Labilibaculum antarcticum: one gene and its partner. The protein of the gene in region 2 interacts with the protein of the main gene of each other region in a pairwise test. Links are inferred from orthologs where the notes say so. Each region holds a gene or a part of one and is shown on either strand. Other genes may lie near its edges. The genes, in order: pepT and tpiA.

The links.
Region 1: the proteins of tpiA (region 2) and pepT interact in binary tests that used the Escherichia coli proteins (3 or more experiments, as listed by UniProt). The link is inferred for Labilibaculum antarcticum from one-to-one orthologs.

What each region holds. Positions count from the first base shown.
Region 1 is NZ_AP018042.1:874,085-877,341, forward strand. Bases 74-2,991 are described here. They hold pepT (peptidase T), read right to left. Parts: upstream 2,187-2,991; coding sequence 960-2,186; downstream 74-959. Other genes in these bases: ALGA_RS03160 (YhdH/YhfP family quinone oxidoreductase), read right to left, coding at 74-289; ALGA_RS03165 (winged helix-turn-helix transcriptional regulator), read left to right, coding at 427-744; ALGA_RS03175 (hypothetical protein), read right to left, coding at 2,327-2,991. In the rest of the region: more of ALGA_RS03160, read right to left, coding at 1-73; more of ALGA_RS03175, read right to left, coding at 2,992-3,010; proS (proline--tRNA ligase), read right to left, coding at 3,107-3,257. UniProt on the Escherichia coli protein: Cleaves the N-terminal amino acid of tripeptides.
Region 2 is NZ_AP018042.1:199,138-202,476, reverse strand. Bases 164-3,163 are described here. They hold tpiA (triose-phosphate isomerase), read right to left. Parts: upstream 2,042-3,163; coding sequence 1,286-2,041; downstream 164-1,285. Other genes in these bases: ALGA_RS00710 (BT_3928 family protein), read right to left, coding at 2,038-3,163; prmA (50S ribosomal protein L11 methyltransferase), read right to left, coding at 341-1,183; ALGA_RS00725 (hypothetical protein), read right to left, coding at 164-211. Outside these bases: more of ALGA_RS00725, read right to left, coding at 1-163; more of ALGA_RS00710, read right to left, coding at 3,164-3,291; ALGA_RS00705 (DUF1599 domain-containing protein), read right to left, coding at 3,308-3,339. UniProt on the Escherichia coli protein: Involved in the gluconeogenesis. Catalyzes stereospecifically the conversion of dihydroxyacetone phosphate (DHAP) to D-glyceraldehyde-3-phosphate (G3P).

The DNA of each region.
Region 1 (3,257 bases), 670 kb from region 2 along the record:
CCAAATCGTAGCTGGTCACAATCACTTGGTCGCCCACTTTAAATTTATCACTTTCCGAATGCTCCACAACTCCGGCAGCATCAATACCTGGTGTATGAGGGTATTTTCTTGTTACTCCCTTGTTTCCGGTAACCGAAAGTGCATCTTTAAAATTCAAAGAAGAATACTTCACTTTCACAATTACATCTCCTTCCGGAAGATCTTCGATTTTCCGTTTTTCAATTCTTCTAATAAATTTTCCATCTTCTTCGTAAATACGAAGTGCTTTAAATTCTGCTTTAGTATCCATATCTTATCCTAATTTAATTCTTATCTTGCAACGAAGCTACAAGCTTTTTAGTTAAGAATCAAGAACTTACACTTTGGTTGGCTACTAACATTTTGTTCGGAATTACTGATTATCAACACGTAAAAAACTTTTTTATTTTGAAAAAAGGAGATTGTCCCATCGATACATTCATCAATTACGTTAAGGGAAAGCGAAAAGCAACCATCATTTTGCATTTGATGCAGGGTACCAAACGATACAATGAATTAGTGAAACTGTTACCAGATATCAGCGATCGAATGCTCAGTAAAAATCTAAAAGAATTAGAAGAAGATGGTTTGGTGATCCGTAAGCTTTATCCTGAAGTTCCGCCTAAGGTTGAATACAGCCTTACCGATTTGGGAAAAGAGATTCATCCGATTTTAAAAGCCATGTTTCTAGGTGGTCGGATTTTTGAAAGATTAACGGAAGAATAACCCATTAATTTACACAATCGATTTTAGTTAATTTTAATCTAAAATTTGCTGGCAAACTGGAATTTCTATTGGCAAAATGCTCTCGGCGACCAGAGTTGACCAAAACCACGCGGCAAAATGTAGCCTACTAATTTATCAAATCGATATTATACCTATAATCACCAAATAAAAAAAGGCAATCAACCGATTGCCTTTATTTTTATATGATGACTGAATTATTGCTTGGAAATCAGTTCTACAATTTTTAGAATCACCTCTACCGATTTTTCCATCGATTCTACGGGAACGTATTCGAATCTTCCGTGAAAGTTATGACCTCCAGCAAAAATATTCGGACAAGGCAAACCCATATAGGATAAGCGACTTCCATCGGTTCCGCCACGAATTGGGATAATCATTGGCTCAACTCCAACTTGTTTCATTGCCTCCTCAGCAATATCTACAATGTATTTTACCGGCACAATTTTTTCGCGCATGTTGTAATACTGATTGGTTATTTCAAGGCTTACACTTCCCTCTCCATATTTCTCACAGAATTCATCGCAAAGAGATTGTACAAATTGTTTCCTCTCCTCATACTTATCCATGTCAAAATCACGAATAATGTATTGAAGATTCGAATTCTCCACACTTCCCGACATCGAAATCAGATGATAGAATCCCTCATATCCTTCCGTTTTTTCAGGCACTTCGTCTTTTGGTAAACGAGTCAAAAACTCATTGGCAATCAACATCGAGTTAATCATTTTGTCTTTTGCCATTCCTGGATGAACATTGCGACCCTTAAAGCTAATTTTTGCAAATGCAGCATTGAAATTCTCATACTGCAACTCTCCAATTTCACCACCATCAAGCGTGTAGGCAAAATCAGCTCCAAATTTCTTCACATTAAAGAAATCAGCTCCTTTTCCAATTTCCTCATCAGGTGTAAAGCCAATATGAACAGCACCGTGTTTTATTTCCGGATGATTGGATAAATATTCAATTGCAGTCATGATTTCGGCAACACCGGCTTTATCATCTGATCCTAAAAGAGTAGTTCCATCGGTGGTAATTATCGTTTGACCTTTGTATTGTTTTAGCTCTGGAAAATCAACCACTTTCATTACAATGTTCTGTTCCTTATTCAAAAGAATATCATTACCATCATAATTCTCCCAAAACTGAGGCTTCACATGTTTTCCCGAAAAATCAGGACTGGTATCCATATGAGCTACAAAACCAACCGTAGGTACTTTATGATCCAAATTGGATGGAAGCACAGCCATAACATATCCATTCTCATCAAGACTGACATTCTCCAATCCCATTTCTTCCAATTGCTTGGTCAATTCTTCAGCCAAAATCATCTGACCTGGAGTACTGGGAGTTAATCCTGTTTCTGTATCCGATTCGGTATTAAACTTTACGTATTGTATAAACTTATCTATTAAGGTACTCATATCTAGTTTTGTATTTAATTGATGCATAAATAAACACTTCACAAACCTATGTGGTGAAACGTTGCAATATTACTAAAATGATACTATAAAATGAATTTGGCTGGGAGTTTCTTATCTGCAATTTCAGAACTAAAACTCATTTAAATATCATCAGATTTAAATTGAAAACCCAATCGTTTTCCTGTTGGAATTCTTGCATTCTCAATTTTTTCGAACATTTGACCTACCGACATAATTTTCACAGTATCGTATGGAGGAACCAATAAATCGAAATTTAAGGAGTAATTAATAGCTGTTTCAACAATATTACGCAAATTATCATGATCGGCAGTAGAAAGCGATAAATCGGTTTGCAGTAAGCCCAATTGTCTTTTCCCTTCAACAATATAATGTTTCTCACGATTAATGAAAATACGGGCAACCAAATAACCTAAATCCTCATAACGAGTGTATTTAAAAGAATCTGCTAAAAAATTATAAACATTAATAATGCCCGAGTAAGCATTATCAGGATTTGTTTTCACGTAAGATTGCTTCCATACATTATGATCTCTATTAAACTGAAATACATTGGTATGCAAACTAAATACTAAAATATCAGATGCAATCTTAATTTGATATTCGAATTCTCCTTTGTCTTCAAAAGACAATAAAACATTTTCATCAACCTCTCCCAATTCATTATTATACTCAGCGATTAAGCTCTGAACCACCTTTCGTAAATCTTCAAATATTTCCTTGGTGTTTTTACAAACAACTTGCTTTAAAGAAGCTTTGTCCATAATTGTTGCTAGAATTGCGGCTTTTGTATTTAATATATTCATTGATTGTTTGTTTAAATATGAAAAGTAAATATACAAAAAAACAGCCATCAGAAAACTGATGACTGTTTGATAACATTAAAAAAATTTACTTTTATGTTAGTATGATTTTGCAAAAACAACTCGCTGCAGCGAAGGCTTCCCTGTTACCATACAAACCCCTTCTTCACCGTCTCCTTCAAAAGGAATACAACGAATAGTTGCTTTAGTCTCAGCTTGAATTTTCGCCTCTGTTTCAGCTGTTCCGTCC
Region 2 (3,339 bases):
TGGTCATTTCCGGAGAGAACCAAAAAACAGGAAATTGATCCTCAAACTCTTTGCTTTCCTTCTTTTTGGTTGGATGATCCATAAATTTCAAAAATTCATCTTGAAATGTAATCGAGTCATGAGAGAAGGACTTTATACTTTGCGCTAAGACTGAATTACTTGAAATTGCGATTCCAAAAAACAGGATAAAAGAGAAGAGAAGCTTATTCATTGTAAATGAAGTTTCATGTGTAGATTTTTTTGCAAAGGCAATTTAACAAATTTGCTTGGATCAGGAAAGTAAATTGCCAGTTCTGTATTCTGTTTCAGAAATTACGAGAACCGGCAATTGTAAATTGTTTTATTTTTTTGTGAAGCGAACGGCAACCCAATTCAAATCAACTTTATGGCTGATGTATTCCAAGTTGTTTTTTTCAGCTTCCTCTTTAATGTACTTTAAATCTTCAGTATAGAATCCACTCATGATCAAATTGCCATTTTTAGGAAGACATGCAACGTAATGATGCATATCATTAAGCAAGATATTTCGGTTGATGTTGGCCAAAACAACATCGTATTTTTTCCCATCTAATAAAGCTGCATCACCAAGAAAAATGGATACGTTTTCAGCCTTGTTGTTTTTGATGTTTTCCAATGAGTTTGTATAAGGCCATTCGTCAATGTCGATAGCATCTACTTTTGAAGCATTTCGTTTTGATGCTAAAATTGCCAGTAAGCTAGTTCCACATCCCATATCTAAGACCGTTTTTCCTTCTAAATTTAATTCAAGAATGGTTTGAACCATTAGTGAAGTTGTAGAGTGGTGTCCTGTTCCAAATGACATTTTTGGATCGATCACAATATCGTAAGGAACTTTTGGTGTGTCGGTGTGAAAAGAAGCTCTTATCACCACTTGATCGGAGATGATCACGGGACTAAAATTGGATTCCCAAAGTGCATTCCAATCTTGAGATTCAATTGTTTTGTGCGAATAGCTCAATTTAAAAGGAGCATTGGGTAAATGATTAAGACTAAGTTGGTTCACTGCATCCATATCGAACAGAGGAGCCTGTATGTATGCTTCAACAGCATCTTCATTTTGTGTAAAACTCTCGTAATCCAATTCTCCCAGCTCGGCAATTACTATTTCGGCAATTTCTTCCGAGAAAGGTTGAATCTGGCATTTCAGTTCAATATAATCCATTGTTTTGGTCTTACTATTTTGAGGGTACAAGTTAATTTAATCCTTATCAAAAAACAAAAGCCGATACTACTGTATCGGCTTTAATCATATATGTTTACGCTATTAAAAAGCGGTAATAATTCCCATGAAATCTTCAGCGTTAAGAGAAGCTCCACCAATTAAACCTCCGTCTACATCAGCATTTTCGAATAATTCTTTCGCATTAGATGGCTTACAGCTTCCTCCGTAAAGGATAGATGTATTGTCTGCAACTTCCTGACCGTATTGAGCAGCTACAGTCTTACGGATAAATGCATGCATTTCTTGTGCTTGAGCAGAGGAAGCTGTTACGCCTGTTCCAATAGCCCAAACTGGTTCGTAAGCCAAAACAATTTTTCCAAATTCTTCAGCTGATAAGTTGAATAATCCTTCAGCAATCTGAGTTTTAACAACATCAAAATGTTTTTCTGATTGACGTTCTCCAAGAACTTCACCAAAACAGAAAATTGGAGTTAGGCCGTTTGCAAGACTTAGAGCTACTTTTTTAACTAACTTCTCGCTAGTTTCGCCATAGTATTCTCTGCGTTCCGAATGACCAAGAATAACATATTTGCTTCCTGTTGATTTAATCATCGAAGCTGAAATTTCTCCCGTGTAGGCTCCGCTAACCTCGTCTGCACAGTTTTGTGCAGCAACACCAATTTTATCACTAACAATTTTGTTTACTTCTGTTAAGTGGATAAAAGGAGTGCCAATTACAACATCGACTCCATTAAGCTCAGTTTTTTCAACTAAATCATTGATTTGTCCCGCCAACACAACACCTTCTTCAAGTGTATTGTTCATTTTCCAGTTTCCTGCAACAATTTTCTTTCTCATAATCGTAATCTGTTTTTTGCCCCTGCAAATCGAATTCTAATCAGACTGAAAAGAACAAGAAGCAATAGCAACGTTGATGTAATACTAATAATAAATAGAATGATATTTAGTGTTTGATGTTTTGTAATAGAGTAGGCTGCAAGATCGCCTTGAAGTTGCTTTGCTTCAGGAAAATCTCTAAAATGCCATTTGTCAAGAATAGTTCCCTTTCTAATAAAAACCAATCCCGGATTTGACCGGATAATTGTTTTTAACTGAATTTCATCTGTATTGTAAAAGTCAAAAGGAAGTTCGTGTGATGATTTAAATGCTTCAATTTCTCTATTTCCCGATGATGTTAAGCCAATAAACTGAATGTTGTTATTCAAAGAATAAATAGCCAAGTCGTTTATTTTGCTTGCTGTTTCATCATCAATTTCTGAAATGTTTTTTGAAATCAACAAAAATGAGTATCCTTCATTGTTCAAAACCATATTGGTTATATCTCCATCAATATCATTCGAAATCGAAAAATCGTGAATAGGAGGAGTATATCCTTCTTTTATTTTTATTTGTTCAGAATCAACATATTTCCATGTTGTGTCCTGCCAAGGATAATTCGTTTCGTCGAACTCTTTTACCACGCCATCTTTTTCATATTTTAGAATACTTCGGTATTCACTGGCAGGTGCTCCGTCGGGAATTTTCATTCCATCACTAATATTAGCACCAATATGATAGGGTCTGAAATCAATTAATGGCAAATGACCATACGAATAGTTTGAGATCCAAACGGAAATACAAAGGGCGAAACCAATTAGCAGGTTCTGCTCCCAAACAGGATGCTGATTATCATCTTTTTTTCTCCTGAAAAAGATCACTAATGTGAACGCAAGTATGATGATGTTTTTCCCAAAGGTTTCCCAATTGCTAAGAATCAAGGCGTCTCCAAAACAGCCACAGTCAGTCACCGGGTTGGTAAGCGCCAGAATAAAGGTTAGAGGGGTGAAGAAAATCATGAATAGGAGCGCAAGCCAGGCAGTAATGTTTTTTCTGCTGTTGAATATCAAAGCCATCCCCAGCGTAAATTCAAGAGTAGATAAAAGAATTGCCAAAGGAAAGGCAATCTCCTTTAATCCATCCAAGCCAAAGGCCAGAAAATAATCTGTGAATTTGAAGGTTGAACCCATTGGATCAACCGCTTTTACAAATCCGGAGAAGATAAAAATCAGCCCCACAAAAATACGACTTACGAATTGTAATATTCTCATAATATGATGAATCTTATTAGGCGTTCTCGAATTCAATTTTAATTAGAC